One region of the Paraburkholderia sp. GAS206C genome, then DNA from elsewhere that is predicted to be linked to it. Evidence: predicted binding sites of a transcription regulator. Region 1 holds the regulator's gene; each other region holds the start of a gene.
What was found. The regulator LexA, encoded in region 1, represses DNA repair genes until DNA is damaged. The targets are predictions, from matches to a motif close to ACTGTATNNNNATACAGT.
Positions count from the first base shown of each region.

Region 2: the regulator LexA is predicted to act here: its motif matches at 2,046-2,063, upstream of P3T20_RS12065 (PA0069 family radical SAM protein).
Region 3: the regulator LexA is predicted to act here: its motif matches at 2,926-2,943, upstream of P3T20_RS24605 (ATP-dependent helicase).
Region 4: the regulator LexA is predicted to act here: its motif matches at 2,796-2,813, upstream of P3T20_RS33035 (VRR-NUC domain-containing protein).

Region 1 covers NZ_JBNDKR010000006.1:523,967-529,285, reverse strand. The annotation lists gene P3T20_RS19615 (sulfate/molybdate ABC transporter ATP-binding protein) at 1-7, opposite strand, end outside; gene cysW (sulfate ABC transporter permease subunit CysW) at 34-1,002, opposite strand; gene cysT (sulfate ABC transporter permease subunit CysT) at 999-1,907, opposite strand; gene P3T20_RS19600 (sulfate ABC transporter substrate-binding protein) at 2,026-3,066, opposite strand; gene lexA (transcriptional repressor LexA) at 3,397-4,050, shown strand; gene P3T20_RS19590 (hypothetical protein) at 4,081-4,425, shown strand; gene P3T20_RS19585 (DUF2939 domain-containing protein) at 4,608-5,261, shown strand.
Region 2 covers NZ_JBNDKR010000003.1:813,392-818,710, forward strand. The annotation lists gene P3T20_RS12055 (D-amino acid dehydrogenase) at 58-1,344, opposite strand; gene P3T20_RS12060 (Lrp/AsnC ligand binding domain-containing protein) at 1,514-2,002, shown strand; gene P3T20_RS12065 (PA0069 family radical SAM protein) at 2,115-3,245, shown strand; gene P3T20_RS12070 (TM2 domain-containing protein) at 3,316-3,759, opposite strand; gene rpsP (30S ribosomal protein S16) at 4,159-4,413, shown strand; gene rimM (ribosome maturation factor RimM) at 4,555-5,277, shown strand; gene trmD (tRNA (guanosine(37)-N1)-methyltransferase TrmD) at 5,303-5,319, shown strand, end outside.
Region 3 covers NZ_JBNDKR010000009.1:5,436-10,754, reverse strand. The annotation lists gene P3T20_RS24610 (DUF4088 family protein) at 1-719, shown strand, start outside; gene P3T20_RS24605 (ATP-dependent helicase) at 752-2,863, opposite strand; gene P3T20_RS24600 (hypothetical protein) at 2,998-3,249, opposite strand; gene P3T20_RS24595 (hypothetical protein) at 3,370-3,819, opposite strand; gene P3T20_RS24590 (RNA-binding S4 domain-containing protein) at 4,127-4,345, shown strand; gene P3T20_RS24585 (MATE family efflux transporter) at 4,496-5,319, shown strand, end outside.
Region 4 covers NZ_JBNDKR010000014.1:129,449-134,767, forward strand. The annotation lists gene P3T20_RS33030 (ATP-dependent DNA helicase) at 1-1,023, opposite strand, end outside; gene P3T20_RS33035 (VRR-NUC domain-containing protein) at 1,020-2,771, opposite strand; gene P3T20_RS33040 (NUDIX domain-containing protein) at 2,990-3,487, opposite strand; gene P3T20_RS33045 (hypothetical protein) at 3,674-3,895, opposite strand; gene P3T20_RS33050 (tetratricopeptide repeat protein) at 4,268-5,319, opposite strand, start outside.

The sequences.
Region 1 (5,319 bases):
TGCCCATTGACTACTCCCATGCAACTTTATTGCTTACTGGATCGGCTGTTGCTTCGGCGCAAGTGCCGCGGACGACTGCGAAACGGTTGGACCGGCGTGCGCGGGAACATCGCGCGAGTCCGCCAGTTCTGCCGACAGATGCCGCTCGGCGAGCAGCTTGAGGCCCAGCGTGACGAGCGCCAGTAGCGCCAGCAACGAGGCCACGGCAAACGCCGCCGAGAAGTTGTATTCGTTGTAAAGAATTTCGACGTGCAGAGGAATCGTGTCGGTCTGCCCACGAATATGGCCCGACACCACCGAGACGGCGCCGAACTCGCCCATCGCCCGCGCGTTACACAGAATCACGCCGTACAGCAGACCCCATTTGACGTTCGGCAAGGTGACGCGCCGAAAAGTCTGCCAGCCGGATGCGCCCAGCACGTGGGCCGCTTCCTCTTCGTCGTTGCCTTGCGCCTGCATCAACGGAATCAGCTCGCGCGCGACAAACGGAAAGGTGACGAAGATCGTCGCGAGCACAATGCCTGGCACCGCGAAGATAATCTGCACGTCGTGATCCTGCAGCCACGGGCCGAACCAGCCCTGCGCGCCGAACAGCAAAACGTAGACGAGCCCTGAGACCACCGGTGAAACGGAAAATGGCAGGTCGATCAGCGTCGTCAGCAACGCCTTGCCCTTGAATTCGAACTTCGCGATACACCACGACGCCGCCAATCCGAACACCAGATTCAACGGCACCGCGATCGCAGCGGTCAACAATGTCAGCTTGATTGCAGAGATCGCGTCGGGGTCGGCGAGCGCTGCGAAGTAAAAGCCAACGCCCTTGCTCAATGCCTGATAAAAGACCGCGACGAGCGGGACCACCAGAAATAGCGTGAGAAACAGCAACGCGATGCCCGTCAGAAGCCAGCGCACGAGACGCGGCTCGCTCACCGGATCGTTACGGCGCAAAGCGTTCAGGCCAGTACTCGACACCGGCTGCAACGCAGCAGAATCGTGACTCATTGGACACCTCCTGTCACGCCTGCCGCACCGATAGCAGCGCCCGGGACAGGCAGCGCCGGCGCCGCCGAACCACGACGTGTTCGACGCTGCAGATACCACTGCAGCGTATTGATCAGCAGCAGCATCAGGAACGACACGACCAGCATCACGACCGCAAGAGCCGTTGCCCCAGCGTAGTCGTATTGTTCGAGCTTGGTGATGATCAGCAGCGATGTGATTTCCGACTTCATCGGCACATTACCGGCAATGAAAATCACCGAGCCGTATTCGCCGAGCGCCCGCGCAAAGGCCAGCGCGAAGCCGGTCAACAACGCCGGCATCACCGCAGGCAGCACGACGCGGCGAAACGTCAGCCAGCGCGACGCGCCGAGGCACGCGGCCGCTTCTTCCTGCTCACGCTCGAATTCTTCGAGCACCGGTTGCACGGTGCGCACCACGAATGGCAGACCGATGAAAGTCAATGCGACCAGCACACCCAAAGGCGTAAAGGCGACCTTGATCCCGAGCGGTTCGAGGAACTGGCCTATCCAGCCATTACCGGAGTAAACCGCCGCGAGCGAAATCCCGGCCACCGAGGTCGGCAGCGCAAACGGCAGATCGACGACGGCGTCAACCAGACGCTTGAACGGAAACGAATAGCGCACCAGCACCCACGCCACCAGAAAACCAAATACCGCATTGACGAGCGCGCCGCCGAGCGCCGCAAAAAAGGTCAACCGGTACGACGCCAGCACGCGCGGCGAAGCGACCGCGTGCACGAACTGCGTCCAGTCGAGCGAGGCGGTCTTGAGAAAGGTCGCCGCAAGCGGAATCAGCACCACGAGGCTCAGATACGCCACTGTGATGCCGAGCGTCAGGCCGAAGCCCGGTAAGGCGCTTGGCTTGCGGAAGGTCAACGTTGTCATGCTCGATGCTCTTTCAGGGTGAAAACCGGGTCGCGCGGCTGGCCCAGGCTAAATGGCCAAACGGCGCGCCCCTTGAGGCGCGCCGGACGACAGCCTGACTGCCTTACCTCGTTACGCCTCATTGCGGCGAGTAGATCGAATCGAACACGCCACCGTCTGCGAAGTGCGTTTTCTGCGCATTCGTCCAGCCGCCGAACGTGTCATCCACGGTGTACAGCTTCAGCTTCGGAAACTTCGCGGTCAGCGCGGCCGGCACCTTGTCCGAACGCGGACGGTAGAAGTTCTCCGCGGCAATCTCCTGCCCCTGCTCGCTGTAGAGGAAGTTGAGATACGCCTCAGCCAGCTTGCGTGTGCCATGCTTGTCCACCACCTTGTCGACTACCGACACCGGCGGTTCAGCCAGAATGCTCACCGACGGCACCACGATCTCGAACTTGTCCGGACCAAACTCCTTGAGCGACAGAAACGCTTCGTTTTCCCAGGCAATCAGCACATCGCCGATACCGCGCTGCACGAAGCTCGTCGTCGCCCCACGCGCGCCCGAATCGAGCACGCCCGCGTTCTTGTACAGCTTCGTGACGAATTCCTTGGCCTTCTGATCATTGCCGCCCGGTTGATGCTCGGCATACGCCCACGCCGCCAGATAGTTCCAGCGTGCGCCGCCCGAGGTTTTCGGGTTCGGCGTGACGATCGACACGCCCGGCTTCACCAGGTCGTCCCAATCCTTGATGTGTTTGGGGTTGCCCTTGCGCACCAGAAATACGATCGTCGAGGTGTACGGCGCGGCGTTGTCCGGCAGACGCTTCTGCCAGTTCTTGTCGACGATGCCCTTGCTGGCAAGCGCATCGATGTCATAAGCGAGCGCGAGCGTCACGACGTCCGCCTGCAGCCCGTCAAGAACCGAGCGCGCCTGCGCACCTGAGCCGCCATGCGACTGCTTGAAGGTGATCGTGTCGCCGGTCTGGGCTTTCCACTGTTTGCCGAACGCCTCGTTGATCTGCTGGTACAACTCGCGCGTTGGGTCGTACGACACATTCAGCAGCGTCGTGTCCGCCGCCTGCGTCTGTCCGGCCAGCCCAAGTGCCGCTGCGGCGCCAAGCGCCAGCACCGTGATGAGCTTCCTGGTCCTGCGTGCGAGCCCCGTGCCCTGATCGATCATCCAGCTTCTCCGCGTGGTGGTCAGGCGAGGCAACGTGCCCCTTCCTGTCTGTTGTGTTTGGTGTTTGAGGTCTTGCGCGCGTCTTGCCTGCGTCGACTCGAGGCCCAGTCTATCGAAGGGCTTTCATCATTAAAAATAATGTTTCTTCATTTTTTAATACTCAAAAGTGGTAATGACAGCCAGACGCGGCGTTGCGGCACGAAAACCGGTGTTAGGACGCCGTCTGACGGCGTTCCACTGACACCCAGGGTCGAGAACTTAAAGTAAAGCTTGAATTGCGCCGGATACTGTATAAAAATACAGTCACCTGTCTATCCATACAGTGACCCCATGACCAAACTCACCGCACGACAGCAAGAAGTTTTCGACCTGATCCGCCGGGCCATCGAACGCACCGGTTTTCCGCCCACCCGCGCGGAGATCGCCGCCGAGCTGGGCTTCAGCTCGGCTAACTCGGCGGAAGAGCACTTGCGCGCGCTTGCTCGCAAGGGAGTCATCGAGCTCGCCGCGGGCGCGTCGCGCGGCATCCGGCTACTGCTGGCCAGTCAGGACGACGGGCCGCATCAGTTCACGCTGCCGCACGCCAGCATCATGCAGTTGTCGCTGCCGCTGGTTGGCCGGGTGGCCGCGGGTAGCCCGATCCTTGCGCAGGAACACGTCTCGCAGCATTACGCCTGCGACCCGGCGCTCTTTTCCAGCAAGCCGGACTACCTGCTGAAGGTGCGCGGGTTGTCCATGCGGGACGCCGGCATTTTCGACGGCGACCTGCTCGCCGTACAGAAGAAAAGCGAAGCCAAAGACGGCCAGATCATCGTCGCGCGGTTGGGCGACGACGTGACGGTCAAGCGTCTCAAGCGCCGGCCGAATGGCATCGAGCTGATCGCCGAGAACCCCGATTACGAAAATATCTTTGTTCAGGCCGGCAGTGCGGAATTCGCACTGGAAGGCATCGCAGTGGGGCTGATCCGCCCCACTGAGTTCTGAACCTTGCCTGAACAACGACTGGAGAGAATCATGGAACGCCTTGCCCGCCTGCTGCCCTTCCGTCAGTTCGGTCGCCTGCGCCATTTGCGCAATCTCGTACCGTGCGCGCCGATCGAGGCGTCCAGTGTTACTGCTTCGCTGTTCGACGACCCGCAGCCGCATGCTTCGACCTTGCCGTCGGCGCTGCCGGCCTTCGCACGGGTGTCGCTAAATTCAGGGCTCAATACGGCGGAGCCAGCCCGGCGCGCGCCGGTGCGGGTGTACCACGGGCCGTCGCGTCTGATCATGGTCGGCACGGTGGACGCCGTGTGCCGCATGATCGACCGCTGCATCGCCGAAGAAACGGCCGGCGTGCAGAATGCGATGTTCGAGTAAGCATCCGGAAGAAAGCCCAGAGGTGGGTGAACCGGCCGTCAGGCAGTTCGCGCACCCGGTAAAGATCATTACGTGAGGTTGCGCGCGGTTGGCTCAGGGATAATCGTGCATCGGTCGTATGGGGATCGTTTTCCCGCGAATGCGGTCCACGTTTGATCACACCTCACGGAGAAGCTCGCCCGATGGCTGTTTCAACACCTGCAAAACGCGGCGTCGCGCGGCCGCTGATCGTCACAGTGCTTGTCATTGTGGTCGTGGCTGTACTCGGGTACGGCTATGCGTCGCCGTATCTCGCACTCGATCGCCTGAAACGCGCCGCCGATGAACGTGACGCGCAAACCGTCAGCGAATATGTCGACTATCCCGCGTTGCGCGAAAGCCTGAAGGATCAGATTGCGGGTCTGCTGACGAGAAAGATCCAGGCGCGTGCCAACGGCAATCCGCTCGCGGCCCTCGGCGCGATGATAGGCGTCGCACTCATTGGCCCGCTGGTCGATGCTTACGCAACCCCAGATGGCGTCGCCGCACTCCTGAACGGAATGCCGCCGCGCGGCGATCCGACCCAACGGCCACCGGTACCGCCCGATGCGCCGGCGAACGCGCCAGCCAATGCGCCTGCCGGCAGCGCAGACTCGACGCCGACGGCGCCCGCTCCCGCGACGGCTGGCTCACCGACAACCCCGCCGCAACCGCCGCAGACAACGGCCGCCTATCGTGGCATCAATGAATTCGTCGTCACGTATCAGCACGGTGTCGGCGATACGCGCTATGCCGCGATTCTGCGGCGCGAAGGATTGTTCTCATGGAAGCTGGCCGCGGTAGATCTGAACGGCTAGCGCTCGCCGTGCGGCGAAGCAATGCGCCTTCACCAGTCAGGCCGCCCGCTCCCGCGCA
Region 2 (5,319 bases), on a different contig from region 1:
GTTTTGAGAGGGGCGGACAGCGTTACTGTCGTTCCGGTTGGTAACTTGCCAAATCGCTCAGGCGTAAGCCGGACGCGTTGCACCACCCGTTTCGCCGAGGTAGCGATGCACCGACAGGTCGTCCGCCTGAATGGCAGGCTGCTTGCCCGACATCAGGTCCGCCAGCAGTTGGCCCGAGCCGCACGACATGGTCCAGCCGAGCGTGCCATGGCCGGTATTCAGGAACAGGTTCGACACCGGCGTGCGGCCGACAATCGGCGTGCCGTCCGGGGTCATCGGACGCAGGCCGGTCCAGAAGCTAGCCTTGGCCGTGTCGCCACCGCCCGGGAACAGGTCGTTCACGCACATCTCGAGCGTCTCGCGACGCGCCTGACGCAGCGACTTGTCGAAGCCAACAATCTCCGCCATGCCGCCGACGCGAATCCGGTCGTCGAAACGCGTAATCGCAATCTTGTAGGTTTCATCGAGCACGGTCGACACCGGCGCGGCCGCGGCATTGACGATTGGCGCGGTGATCGAATAGCCCTTCAGCGGATACACCGGAATCTTGACGATGTCCGCGAGGAACTTCGTCGAATACGAACCGAGCGCCACTACGAACGCGTCGGCGCGTACCAGTTCACTACCGCATTGCACGCCGGCGATCCGGCCGCCCGCCATGGCGAGCGCGTCGATCGGCGTGTTGTAGCGGAATGTCACGCCCAGTTCTTCAGCCAGCGCCGCGAGGCGCGTGGTGAACATCTGGCAATCGCCGGTTTCGTCGCCCGGCAGACGCAGGCCGCCCGTCAGCTTGTGGGCAGTTGCAGCGAGTGCTGGCTCGGCACGCGCGAGTTCGTCCGGCGACAGCAGTTCGAACGGCACATTAGCGTCTTTCAGCACGGCGATGTCTTTCGCGGCGCCGTCGAATTGCTGCTGCGTGCGGAACACCTGCAGCGTGCCGCCGGTACGGCCTTCGTACTGGATGCCGGTGTCGGCGCGCAGGGCCTGCAGGCAGTCGCGGCTGTATTCGGCAAGGCGCACCATACGGCCCTTGTTGACCGCATAGCGCGACGACGTGCAGTTCTGCAGCATCTGCCACATCCATTGCAACTGGAATTGCGTGCCGTCGAGGCGGATGGCAAGCGGCGCGTGCTTCTGGAACATCCACTTGACAGCCTTCATCGGCACGCCCGGCGCGGCCCACGGCGACGCGTAGCCCGGCGAGATCTGGCCAGCGTTGGCGAAGCTCGTTTCGAGCGCCGGACCGGCTTCGCGGTCGATCACCGTGACTTCATGACCGGCGCGTGCAAGATAATAAGCGCTCGTCACCCCGACGACGCCACTGCCCAAAACGACGACTCGCATAGCTGCTCCAGAAGGTTCTTTGGGGCTCGCGCGTCCTTGGAGAAATCAGCTCGTTTGTAGATAATTCGATTAACGAGGTGATACGCTTTCAGCCCAGTGTTATCCGCTATAGTATTGAGTGTCAGGTAGGTTTTGTTATTGTATTTTTCAGATTTTTAGTAAAAAGACCATGCGAACACACCGTCAACCGATCCGTGCGCTCGACAAGCTCGATCACAAGATTCTCAGGCTGCTTCAGCAGGACGGCCGGATGGCGATGAAAGACCTCGCCGAACAGGTTGGGCTGTCGGTTACGCCGTGCATCGAACGGGTCAAGCGGATGGAGCGCGACGGCGTGATCACCGGCTACCACGCGCGTGTCAATCCGGCTGAGCTGGGCGCTGCGCTGCTGGTGTTTGTCGAGATTACGCTCGACCACAAGAGCGGCAACATGTTCGACCAGTTTCGCCGCGAGGTGCAGAAGATTCCCGAGGTGCTCGAGTGTCATCTGGTGTCGGGCGACTTCGACTACCTCATCAAGGCCCGCATTGGCGAGATGGCCGACTACCGGAAGCTGCTCGGCGATATCCTGCTGCAGCTGCCCGGGGCGGTGCAGTCGAAGAGCTACGTGGTGATGGAAGAAATCAAGGAAACCTTGACGATCGCGGTGGGCGAATAGGCCGCCGGTAAGGTAAAGACGGGACTCGACAAACGGCTCAAACACTGTATATTTATACAGTACCGGTAAGCCGTTTTTTCGTTTCCGTTTTCTGTTTTGGCCTGACCTCGCCGTGACTGATTCCGTCCCCGAATATCCGATCGCTCCGCCTACGCCCCACAAAGGGCGCGGTGCCGTGACGAACCTGCAAGGCCGCTATGAGCTTGACCAGCGCGAAGCGGTGGACGACGGCTGGGCGCTAAATGAGGAAGAGGACGGCAGTTCACCCAAGTTGCGCACGCAGATCTTTGAAGAGCGTGCCAAAACCATCCTGACCCGCAACGCATCGCCCGACATCCCGTTTAACGTCTCGCTCAATCCTTATCGCGGTTGCGAACACGGCTGCATCTATTGCTTCGCGCGACCTACCCATAGTTATCTGGGGCTATCGCCGGGACTCGATTTCGAGAGCCGCATTTACGCCAAGGTCAACGCGCCGGAACTGCTCGAACGGGAGCTTTCGAAGAAGTCGTACGTGCCGGAGCCGATCGCACTCGGCGTCAATACGGATGCCTGGCAGCCGGTCGAACGCGAGTTGGGTCTCACGCGACGGGTAATCGAGGTGTTGCACGCGCGCGGTCATCCGTTTGCGGCTATTACCAAGTCGTCATTGATCGAGCGCGATCTGGATCTGCTTGTACCTATGGCGGAGCGCGGCCAGTTCATGGCGGCCATCACCATCACCACGCTGGATGCCGAGATTGCCCGCACGCTCGAACCACGAGCAGCAACGCCGGCACGGCGGCTGCGCACAATCCGCACGCTGAGCGAGGCCGGAATTCCGGTGGGCGTCAGTATTGCGCCAGTAATTCCGTTCGTCACCGAGCCTGACATGGAGCGGGTCATGGAGGCGTGTGCGGAAGCGGGGGCGACCAATGCGAGCTATATCGTGCTGCGTCTGCCGTGGGAAGTCGCGCCGCTATTCAAAGACTGGCTCGCAGCGCATTTCCCGGATCGGGCCGAGCGGGTCATGAACCGCGTGCGCGACATGCGCGGTGGCAAGGACTACGACGCCTCCTTTGCCACACGAATGAAAGGTGAGGGTTTGTGGGCCGATCTGATGAATCAGCGCTTCCATAAAGCCGCGCGTCGGCTCGGTCTGAACGAGCGTCGGCGAGGCATTCTGGATATGTCGCAGTTTGTCCGCGCGCAGCCGCCGGCGCCGATCCCGGCGCGCGACGACGGGCAAATGGATCTCTTTTAGCTGGGGCGTACGAGGGTTGGCGCCGTCAGCTCGTTAAATCGATCTGTTCTGCCGAAGCCCCTCGAATCGCCTACATCGACGATTCGAAATAGGTATCGAATGCAACGGCAAGGCTCGCCATCATCAGCATGGCGCCGATGAACAGCGAGAAAATCACGACGAAGATCACCGGCCAGCCGGAACGGCTGCTTTGCGCGCTCTGCGGGTTGAATTGCGCATCCCACTTTTCGTCGGGACGCAGTCCGTAGACAATCGCTGCAAGGAATGCGGAAAACAGTGAGATTGCGCCCGGGACCGCCAGCACCCAACCGAGCGCCGAGGTCCGCTGGGTGAGGATCAGCAGCAGAACACCCGGAATGCCGAACAGCGTACAGATCAGGTGAATCCAGCCATACAGGTCGCGCTTTCCATATAAGTAGAAACGGTGCGCGCCGAGGCTGCCGAAGAAGAAGGCGAGTGCCGCGGTAATCGTCTTGGACCTGAAGCGCGGTGAATTCGAAACGCGTGTGGACATGGGGGCAAGAGTTCAGTGACGGGCGGTCGTGAGGACTGGTGCGCAACGGTGCGCGGACCGAGGCGCATTCTACGCCCCGCGGCGTGGCGCAGGCCACGTCGCAAGCTGATTGATGGAATTCGCTGACGCCCAGGTTGCCTCGTAGGTGACGCGGTAAGTCGGGCCCGTGCGACAGGCGGGAACCGGGCGGAAAGGGCGGCGGGCGGTACGGTAGCGAGGCGAGGTTTGCGGGCTTTCCGTCAGGTGATCGGGCGATTTGAAGAGGGCCGGCCGGACGGACGACAGCCCCAGCGCAACGATGAATGCTAGTTTTCCCCGTAAGTGTTTGTTATGGCTTCAGTTTCCCGCTATAATCGCCTGTTTCAGTGGTTCCGAACCCCGGTTTTCAAGGATTCTAGTATGGTCATCATCCGCTTGGCTCGTGGCGGCTCCAAGAAGCGCCCGTTCTACAACATCGTCGCAACCGATTCGCGTAACCGTCGTGACGGCCGCTTCATCGAACGCGTTGGCTTCTACAACCCGATCGCTACGAAGGGTGAGTCGCTGCGTATCGCTCAAGACCGCCTGACGTACTGGCAAGGCGTTGGCGCGCAACTGTCGCCGACGGTCGAGCGTCTCGTGAAAGAAGCGCAAAAGGCGCAGCCGGCTGCTTAATGGTAGCTAGCATGTGCATCGCCGGCGGCTCGCGCAGCTTGCGCGAGGTGTCCGATGCGCGAGTTTTACTGCGCGTTTTGCTGAAGCAGACGTCGAAGGTGGTAACGAACTTCGACTTGAGGTGTGGTCTGAGGTGGCGTCATGTCTGAGCGTGATTCGGGAAGTTCAGGCCGCGCCAAGCCGGCCCAGCGCGCGCAGGCAGCAGGTGACGCACCGTTCGGCGCGTTTGTCCGCAAGCCGGTGGAACGCGTCAAGGCCAAGGCCCCCGGTGCAGCCAATGTCGATTCCGGCGCCGCAGCAATGCGTGCCGAAACCGTCGAAAGCTGGCCGGACGACGCTGTTGAAGTGGGTGCAATCGTCGACGCTTACGGCCTCAAGGGCTGGGTCAAGGTAGCCGCGCATGCGGATGCCGGACGGGGCGGCGATGCATTGCTGAGCGCGAAGCGCTGGTGGCTGATGAAAGGCCACGAGCGCAATTCGGCACCGGCGCTGCAGGCAAAGATACATAGCGACAGCGTCGTTGCCCACCTGGGCGGCGTGACTGACCGCGACGAGGCGCTCGCATTGCGTGGCGCTCGCGTGTATATCTGCCGCAGCGATTTCCCGGCGCTGGAAGCTGACGAATTCTACTGGGTCGATCTGCTCGGCCTGGATGTCGTGAACCTGACCGGGGTTGCTCTCGGCAAGGTGGCTGACATGATCGACAACGGTGCGCATTCGGTGTTGCGCATCGAATATCCGGATACTGGTAAAGACGGTAAGCCGGTGACTGGCGAGCGGTTGATTCCGTTCGTCGGTGTTTTTGTCAAAACGGTGGACCAGGCGGCGAAGCAAATCGTTGTCGACTGGGAAGCTGATTATTAAATTAGCTCGTTGACCGGAGAGAGCGATGCAGTTCGATGTCGT
Region 3 (5,319 bases), on a different contig from region 1:
TTGACGCGTTTCTGCGCGTCTCGCTCAAGCTCGACCCGCAGTTCGCCACGCCGTCGTTTGAGGATTTTCTGCGCGCCAAACTGCTCGACAACATGGTGCCGCTCACCGAACACGCGGTGAAGCGGATGTTGCAGGGCGGTCAGTACGCATGGGCTAAACGCACGCTGGACAAGGAATTCCCGGATGTCGTCGCGATCCTGATGCAGCAGGCATCAGAGTTCGGGTTTGGCTTCGCCTCGCGCTCCGAATGGACCCCGGAGGAACTGGCCAAGCAGTGTCACGACTGGGCAGCGGCGATCGTCAAGGAATCGGATGGCGATGCGTCGCTGGTGGATCCGCTCGCCGCGCAGATCAAGAGCGCGGCGCAGGACATCCAGGCGCTCGAAGAGACCATGCAAACGCCGGCATGGCGGCTGGTCGAGTCGCTGCGGCAGCGGGTCTACGAGGCGAAGGTGGCGTGCGAGACGAGCATTGGCAGCACCGCGCGCGAAAAGCTTGGCGAACTACGCGGCCTGTTGCGGTTGGGCATTTCCCACGGCTCGTTCCAGAAACAGGAAGCGCAGCAGATCATGGAATATCTGCGCCTGCTGAAGCCGGAAATCTTTGTCGAAGAGCCGTATGACATTTTCTCGCGGCTCGCGGCGTGGCTACGCGCCTTCTTTACGCCGCCGCCCCGTCCGCAACCACAGCAACAGCAGCCGCGGCAGCAGTCACGTTAAACGGAGCGGGGTGACAGACACCTCGCCCGCGCTCAGTCCCACATCTTTTTCAGCTTCGCCGCGATTTCGAGCTTCGCTTGCGCCGCCGCGGCCAGTCCCGCCGCGCTCGGCGCAACGGGCTCGGGCACGCGCGGCCAGGCATGCGCGTCGAAGAGCGGCAGCAGGTGCGCCGGGATGAAACGCGTGCGCGAGGCCCAAACGTGCCGATCGCCCAGATGCGTCTGGTTATGCACGTAGAAGCGTTGCGGCACGACGATGTGAAGATCCTCCTTCGCACGCGTCATCGCCACGTACAGCAGGCGTCGCTCCTCGTCGATCTCCGCCTCGCTGCCCGTGCCGAGATCCGACGGAATGCAGCCGTCGACCCCGTTCAGCACGAACACATTGCGCCACTCTTGCCCCTTTGCCGAATGGATGGTCGACAGGATCAGATAGTCCTCGTCGAGCATGGGCACGCCGGATTCGTCGCTGGTGGCATCGGGCGGATCGAGCGTCAACTCCGTCAGGAAACGCTCGCGCGAGGCATAGGTGGCGGCGATGCTCTCCATTTGCAGCAGATCCGCATGACGGACGGCCGCGTCTTCGTGATTGCGCTCAAGGTGAGGTTCGTACCAGCGCCGCACCCGTTCGAACTCGGCCGGCCACGACGAGCCCGGGCCGCATACGCTCGACATGAGCGCGACGAATGGCTGCCAGTCTTCCAGTGTGCGAGCCGGTGGGGCGAAGGACGCTAATGCGCTCGCCGTAGCGCCAGGGGCAATTTCAGTCACCGCATCCAGCACACGCGCCGCCGTCGCCGGCCCGACACCAGGCAAGAGCTGCGTGACGCGAAACCCCGCCACCCGGTCACGCGGATTTTCCGCCCAGCGCAGCACGGCCAGCACGTCTTTCACGTGCACCGAGTCGAGAAACTTGAGGCCGCCGAATTTCACAAACGGAATGTTGCGCCGGGTCAGTTCGATCTCCAGCGCGGCGCTGTGATGAGCGGCGCGAAACAGCACCGCTTGCGCCTTCAGCTTCATGCCGGCTTCGCGCGCCTCGAGCACCTGTTCGACCACGTAACGCGCCTGATCGGCCTCGTCCGCCACGCTGACGAGGTGCGGGCGCTGGGCGGATGCCTTGTCCGTCCACAGATTTTTGGTGAAGCGCTCGCTGGCGAGCTCGATCACCGCGTTCGACGCCGCCAGAATCGGCTGCGTCGAGCGGTAGTTACGCTCGAGCGTGACCTGTCTCGCGGGCGGATCGAAGTGGCCCGGAAAATCGAGGATGTTGCGCACCGTCGCGCCGCGAAACGAGTAGATCGATTGGGCGTCGTCGCCCACCACGGTCAGGCCGCGGCCGTCGGGCTTCAACGCGAGGAGGATAGACGCCTGCAGGCGATTGGTGTCCTGATACTCGTCTACCAGCACGTGATCGAAGCGGCCCGCAAGGTCAGCGGCGATCGCCGGTTGCTCGGCCATCAGGGACCAGTAGAGCAGCAGATCGTCGTAGTCAAGCACGCTCTGTTTCTGCTTGGCTTCCACATAAGTGGCAAACAGCAGCCGCAGATCCGCCTCCCACTCGCGGCACCACGGAAACGCGTCGTTCAGCACATCCGCCAACGCCGCGCCGGTGTTGACAACGCGCGAGTAGATCGCGAGGCAGGTGCCCTTCGATGGAAAACGCCGTTCCTTCGCCGAGAGCCCGAGCTCGTGCCGCACGAGGTTCATCAGGTCGGCGGAATCCTCGCGATCGTTGATTGTGAAGGTGGGCGCGAGGCCGATCAGTTCGGCATATTCGCGCAGCAGACGGGCGCCGATGCCGTGAAACGTGCCCGACCACGTCAGACCCTGTGCTACCGCGGCCCGCGCGCCCAGCGCCTGCCCGGCGATGCGCGTCACCCGCCGGGTCATTTCGACCGCGGCCCGGCGTGAAAACGTCAGCAGGAGGATTCGACGGGGATCGACACCCTTGACGACCAGATTGGCGACCCGGTGCGCCAATGTATTGGTCTTGCCCGACCCAGCGCCGGCAATGACCAGCAGGGCGCCGGTCGGCTGCGTAACGTTGCCGGTGTCGTATTCAACGGCTTCGCGCTGCGCGTCATTGAGCCTGGCCAGCCAGGCGGCAGTATCGGACGGCGCGGGTTCGGCAACGGAGAGCACGGTGTCTGGGCGGCAGATAGAGGGTTACAGGGCATGGGCCGCAAAACAGCGCGGCGCCGCATACTGTATATCCATACAACCGGCTCCGACAAGCACCCTTTTTTTCCTCAACTACCGAGACGACGCCCCCACCCCTACTCCTTCTTCGCGTCCTTTTCCTTCGCATCGGCCGCGGCCTTATCGGCGTCAGACTGCGCCTCCGTCTTCGACTTGTCGGCCTTCGCCTGAGCGACATCGGACTTCTTGTCGGCCTTCGCCTGTTCCTTGGCAGCCTTTTTGTCGGCGTGCGTGGGCGTTGCGGTCGAGTCGTTCGTTTGCGCGAACGCAACCGGCGACACGCAGCCGGCAATCAGCGCCGCAACAATCCAGTTCATGGGCTTATTCATGCAATACCTCCCTCAGGATCACGGACAGGCCATGGACAACCCGTCGATAAAATTGAACGGGCCGGCCGCGGCAAGCCGCGCCGGCCCGTCGGAGCGGCTCACCGCCCCCTTGCTACATGCTTAGTGCTTGACGTCGGAAGCATCATCCTGGTTCGGCGTCTGGCCTTGCATGTTCATCTTCATATCGTTGTTGGCCGTCTGCTTGTCGGCCTTCTTGTTAATCTTGGCGTCACGGACTTGCTGCTTGTACTGCGACTTGGCCGCGGCCTGCTGCTGCTTCAACTCTGCCTTCGACGCCTTCTTCGACGCGCTGTACTGGGCATTGGCCTGCGCATCCGCGTCGCGCTTTTGCACCAGCGGATCGGTCGAGCCCGATGCCGTCAGACGCTGCGGCGCCGGGGTCGGCGGCTGGACGCCTTGCGCGGCCGGAGCCGCTGTATCGGCGCCGGGCGCCGCCATTTGCTGGCCCGCACCGCCGGCATCCGGTTGCGCGTTGGTCTGCGCGAACGCACCGGTAGCGGCAAAAGCAGTCAGGGCGGTACCGATCAGGAGCGAACGAATCTGGGTCATAGCTTTACCTCTCTAAAATTGTTGTCAGGACTCGGGCGGCAAGCCCACCGAAGATGCTAGCTGTGCGTATCGTCCGGTCTGCTGCGCCCCGCCGTCGAAGTGACGGAAGGTCACGCAGACAGCAGGTTTTTCTACAGACCTGCCCTTTGCGAGTGAAGTTCGCGACAAACGGTCACTGTTACGCACCGTTTCATTTTCTAACGAAAACATAACCTATGCTTTCAATCAGCATAAGCCGGACTACCTGAGGCTATCCATGTGGCTTCTGGCTTATGATGCGAACCCCGTTACCCTTACCGCAATCGCCATGCCCAATCTCGATTTCACCCTGACCGGCGACTATGTCGAATTGCACAATCTCCTGAAGATAACGGGGCTTGCCGACAGCGGCGGCTCCGCCAAACTGATGGTTGCCTCCGGCGCAGTGACCGTGGATGGCCAGGTCGAGCTACGTAAAACCTGCAAAATCCGCGCGGGACAAGTTGTTTTGCTGGGCGACACCCGGATTGCCGTGCACGAGGCATAGCGCCGCCGGGCTCGGCTCAGCGCTGGACTGCGGGCTCGCCAAAAATCCGCACCAAAGATGTGCTTACAGATCGACAACAGCTCGCCTACCCCCTAAGCTGTCGGTTTCGATAGAAACGGCATGGACGCGACCTGCTCCGTGCCTCGCTTTATGACCCGATCCGGCCTCTCCCGGGTGGCCGCGCCGCCGCCTACGTTTTCCCGCCACGCCGCCGACACCGCCCGCCTCGCCGCCCCGCTCGCCATTGCCCAACTGTCGCAAATGGCAATGGGCGTCACCGATACGATCCTGCTAGGTTCGCTCGGGCCCGACGCGCTCGCCGCCGGCGGACTTGGCGCGAACCTGTTCTTCGTGGTCGTCACGCTGCTGCAGGGCGTGCTGACGTCGGTGAGCGTGAGCGTCTCGCACGCGCGCGGCGCCCAAGCCGAAGACCGCGTGCCGCACATCTACTGGACCGGCTTCGTGATGTCGATGCTGCTGGCGATCCCCGCCTTCACGGTGCTGTCGCTCGCCACGCCGATCCTGCTTGCCTTTGGCGAGCCGGCCCTACTCGCACGCAACGTCGGCGAATACGCCGCCATCCTGCGCTGGGGTGCACCTGCGAGCCTGATCGGGGTCGGCCTGATGCGCTCGTTCCTGCCGGCCATCGGTGCGGCCAAACGTCTGTTATGGGTGTCGCTGGCGGGGGTCTGCGTGAACGGCTTCCTGAACTACAGCCTGATCCACGGGGCGAACGGTTTGCCGCGCCTCGGCTTCCTCGGTTCGGCGACAGCCACCACCATTACCGTGTGGATCACCGCGCTGGTGCTGATGGGGTGGCTGCATCTGCGCCCCCGCTATCGTCACTTCGTCACCGCGACACGCCCCAGATTGCCGTTGATGGGCGAACTGTTCGGCATCGGCTGGCCGGTGGCGATCACCTATGGCGTCGAGTCCACACTCTTTCTGGCAACCGGCCTGATGGTCGGCGTGCT
Region 4 (5,319 bases), on a different contig from region 1:
GCGCACCAGTTCCTGCGCGAGATAGTACGGACAGACGTCGTGCGCGAGCGCCGCTGATCGCACAGTCGCGCGGTCGAGACGGCGATGAGCAAGTGCCGTTCTGCGCGCCTCGTCGAGGCGGTCATAGAAACCTCGCGCGAGCGGACAGGAGTCGCCATGGCAGGCCTTGTCTGGATGCTCGCAGGCTTTGTCGCGCGCCACCAGTTCGAGTGTGCGCAATGGCAACGCGTTCACGTTGCCATTGGCCTCTGCGCTGGCATGCAACACATCGACGGCATCCAGCGCAAGCGCTCGCCCCGGCGTCTTGGCGGTCAGAAAAAAGATCCGTTCCACCTGATCGGCCGCGCAGGCCTTGAGCAGCGGAAAAATGGTCGCGAGCGTCTTGCCGATGCCGGTAGGCGCCTGCGCCATCAAAGTCTGTCCGTCGCGTGCAGCGCGGTAAACCGATACCGCCAGTTCGCGCTGTCCGCTGCGAAACTCAGCATGCGGAAACGCCAACGTGCCTAATGCCGCATTGCGTGCGTTACGGTGCGCCTCCTCTTGAGTGGCCCAGCCGATAAACCGCTCGCACTGCTCGACAAAAAATGCTTCCAGAGAGGCCGCCGTGTGCAACAGGGACAGCACGGTCTCCTTCTGGCTCGCAATGTCGAAGTAGACCAGTGCCACATGCACCCCGGTCAGACCGCGCGAGTGACACAGCAGATGACCATAAACCAGTGCCTGAGCCCAATGCAATGCGCGGTGATTGTCCCGCATCGCCGCGAGATCGCCACGATAGGTCTTGACCTCTTCGATCCGATTGAGCACGGGGTCATACCCGTCCGCCCGGCCGCGCACGGTGAGGCTGCGATGTACACCGGTCAGCGTAATCTCCGCCTCGTAGTCGTCAGCCCGCCGCCCCGCTACGGTGGCATGTCCCGCGATGCCCTCCGCAGCCGTGGGCGCGGGCGTAAAACGCAGATCGAGATCGCCGCGTTTCGCCGTGAACTCGCACAACGCCCGCACGGCCACGACGTAGGTCATGCGTCCGCCCCGGCGTCGATGGCAAGTTCGTCGTCGGCCCAGCGTATGTCGAGCACACGCACGGGCATGCCGTGCTGCGCACAGTATTCGAGCCAGCGGATCTGGTTGTCCTGCAGACGATCGCCGGGCCCCTTCACTTCGATCAGCTCATAGCGCCGCTCGGCAGGCCAGAAGCGCACGAGATCCGGCAGGCCGGAACGGTTGCTGCGAATGTCGCGCAGGAGCCGTTCGAACCAGAGTTTCAGATGCGCGGCCGGCAGACAATCGAGTGCCTGGGTGACGAGCTCGGGCGTCAAAACACCCCAGAACACGAACGGAGACTGCAACCCTGCCTTGCTCTCGAGATGCCGCAGTATCGTCTCGCGATACGCGCCACTGTCGAGTTGCGCGAGGCAAACTTCGAACTGCGCGGCGCGGCGCGCGTGGAAATCGGGCGCATGCAGATCAGCTGGGCCGCGCTGGAAAGGATGGAAAAACGCACCGGGAATCGCCGCGAACACGGGTTCCCAGCACAGCAAACCGAACAACGAATTGATCAGCGCATTCTCGACATAGTGAACCGGCGCGTGCGGACACCCCAGATGATCGCGCGCGACGTATTCCACCGCGAGAGCCGCAGCGGGCCGAGGCAAAACCAGCGTACTGCGCTCGATGGGACGAGCCCCCGTGCCCCTCGCTGCCTGTAGACCCAGACGGCGTTGCAGTCGCGGCAACATGCGAGCGAGACGCTGACGTTCCTCTTCGCTTTCCGGCCCTTCGGCCGCTTCCTGCGCCAGGGCTAACGCCGCCTCGAAACGGCCACAACGCTCGAGCACCCGCATGCGCCGATGACGTGCCCCCGGCCAGGTGCAGCGTATATAGACGCTCAGCGCCGCGTCCCACTGCTGCTGGCGTTCGCGATGCTGTCCGACGCGAAAGAGCAGCTTGGCACGACGCGCTTCGAGCCACGGGTTGCCGATCTCGATAGCAGCGATTTCGTCGAGCAGCGGGTCAACGGGCTCATCCGCGGTCAGCGTCTCGAGCGCTTCACGACAGGCGTGCAAGGCGAGATAACCATCCACATCCGCGCGCTGTTGAAACGCCCGTGACGACGGAGAAAACGCCACCGTCTCGTACTGGAACACGCCGAGATCCGCGAGCACGAACTCCGACCAGTCCTGCTGCAGATTGCCGAAGAACATCAGCCTCAGACGTTCGCACAGCGGCGCGACGGTGACATGAAACACACGGTCGGAGGTTTGCGGATTCCAGACGTCGTAGGGTTTGGCGTCGTGACAGGTCGCACGCAAGGCGTCGAGCAGATCTGCCTTGCGGAGCCCTTTGCGTGCGGGGACGTCGGTAAAAATCTGCTGCAGTTCCAGGCGGGTCGCCAGCGCGAATAGCTCGTCGAGGCTTAGATGAGGCGTGGCGTCGATCCAGCCGAGCGCAATCAATGGCGTGGCTGCGAGCAGTGGGCAGCCGATTTCGTCGTAGATCAGGCGGCTGGCTTTGAAAAGCGTGCCTTTGCGCATCAGCATGCGCACGAGCAGCGCCCGCGATGCCTGTGGCAAGCGGCTGAACTCCGTGAGAAAGCTGCGCTCGTCGGGGCCGAGCACGTCGGCGTAGCGCTCGGCGAGCCATGCCAGCGCACGTTCGAAATTCAGCAGGTAGTAAAGCGCCCAGGGCGGCGGCGAGCTCTCCCCTGCCTGGCCGGCAAGAGCCGCGGAAGGAACATCGATAGTAGCGACGGAGGGCGCGTCAGGAAGCATCGGTCACCACGGGACGATCAATGGACTGTATGTTTGTACAGTATATGATAGCAAACCGCGCGTGGCCGCGGTTTCGATGATTGACGGCCCACACCTCCTGACTGGCTTCAGCGGCGGATGAACGAATAAACGAATCGCGAGACAATCGGGCGACACGGTTTTGTCACCGGAAGAAACTGAGGCAACCGCTAGCAGTCGACCTGCGGCGTGATATCGCTTCAGGCGCTATCGACCGGCGATCGACTGCTGAGATACGCGATGACTGCCCCTGTCAGCGCCATGCCCTGCAACTCCTCAGGCGATGCCAGATGCGTTGCGACAATCTCACGATTATCAAGCCGCAGCTCGGGCAAGCGATCGAGGTGCAGTTCAAAGAAATGCACCCGGTCTCTTCGCCCGTCCCAAATGCCGTACACGCTGCCCGCGGGGCGTAATGGGTGCGGCGAGAGACCCAGCTCCTCCTCCATTTCGCGGTGCGCCGCTGCTTCGGGCGCCTCGCCAGGCTCGAGACTACCGCCGGGAAAATTCCACTCGTCGCGGTACGATGAGTGCACCAGCAACAGCGCCTGCCCGACATAGATTGCGACTAGCGCGCCCTCGTGGCGAGGCCGTCGAAGGTGCCACCAGGCGCGAGCGAGCCGGAATCCGAGGCGAAGCGCCATGCGCCAGACAGAGTCGACAAGCATGGCCAGACGCGCTCGCTCATGGCTCTGCATGAGGTCTCTCCTTTCCTTTCATGGTCAGAGGATCTTCCGGTTCGTCGCGTTCGCGTGGGTTAGTCGTTTGGTGTCTGGTGTGCCGCTGCGTGAAAAAACTGTGCGGCTCGCCCAGGTATCGAATGGTTAAGACCTGCGGAGCATGCTTCCCGAAGCGCTGCACTGAAGCCGTCACGGCAAAGGTGATTATTGCGCCGCTTCCGTCTGCAATCTCTCGAGTTCCGCATGCGCCTCATCGACCTTGCGCTGCCGCTCGGCAATTTTCCTTGCACTCGTGCCGTCGGCCTTTGCGTAGGCGATCTCTTGCTCCACCGAGTTGCGTTTCGCATCGCAGCCGCTTGTCTGAGCGGAACACATTACCGGAAAGATGATGATGGCGAGCGTAAATGCCTTGATGGTTTTACTCAAGCGGGGCCTCCGGGTTTTTTATGCTCTTGGTGTCGAGGTTCGATGCGGCAATATTACTTTGAAATGCGGAGGGGATTTGGAGAATCGCAGCTTGGCGGTCGCGAGTGATGTTGCACACCAAGATGCTGCGAAGGCACTGAGCAGAATGGGGCCGCCGGGCAATTCATTCAAGCGACAGATTTTTCGACTGCTCCAGGAGAGCGGCAACTCTATGTCAAAGCCAGCTGAACGGCCCGGACAACAGTTTCAGTTCAGCGGATGAACGCTCATTCGAAGTATGGGGCGACGGTCAGGCGCTCCCCGTTCGACACGCTCACGCTAGCGCCCAGGAACCGGGCACCGTGGTAATCACAGTCCACGTGGTTCGCCGACTCAAGGCCAGTTTTCGATTGCGTACCTCCGGCAATCCGCGGTTTCGAAATGCGCCGTTGGCCAATTCACCGTGTGCCGGCCAAATTTCGGCAGCTCATCCTTTGACAGGTCGGCGAGGCAACTGCGCCACGCGTCGGCGTCGGCCGATTCCGAATTGCCGCGGCACTGCGGATGGCGTCTTTCGCTAATCATGGCCTCCTCCAGTGCGGTTGCAGCCCTTTCCGGTTCTCTGAGTCGGGTCTCGATCTTCGCGACCTCTTTGTACGCCTTGCTTGTATATTCGTCGTCCAGCGCGATTGCCGCGCGCAGCTTGTCCAGCGCCTCAGTATGCTTTCCCTGTAGCTCCAGCGCTTCGCCCAGATTGACATAAGCCTCGGCATAGCGCGGATCGTGTCGAATGGCCGATTCGAACTCGCGTTGGGCCAACTCGGCTGGCCGGGCGTGCAGTCGAAGCGATGAGTCCGTCGGTATATATTCGTGGCTCGCAATTTTAAGGTACTCGCGTCCGAGCGCATTATGCCCGGCGGCGAAAAGGTCGCGATCGACTGCTACCCGTTGATATTTTTCGAGTGCCTCCTTATCGCAACCCATGTTTTCCAGTGCGATGCCCCAGTTATAGCGAGCCCACGAGAACTTTCGATCAATCCTTATCGCCTGCCGTGCGCGCTCGATCTCTGTCAGGTAATCGAGATTGTTTTCCGCAATCTTGGACAGTCCAAGATCCGCCCACATGGCGAGCTTCTCCTGATCCTTGGGTGACCCATTTTTCAGAACCTTTTCAAATTCATTTGCTGCATCGGTGTATTGGCAAGACGTCCCTTCCTCGCATTCTTTTTGTGCCTGGTCGAAGACAGACGATGCAAGTATGTAAGGGCTGTAAATCTGCATCGCAGCCCTTGCTCCCCGAGAAATCACTTCATCCACGTCGCCGCGCTGACTGTAAGCATCAAACAGATACGCTTCGCCTCCGGGTCTAACCACGCGTCCGAAGAGCCGCAGCGCCCCACCGTCCCAGACGATTTCCGCGGTGATATGACCGTCACGCCGGGTAA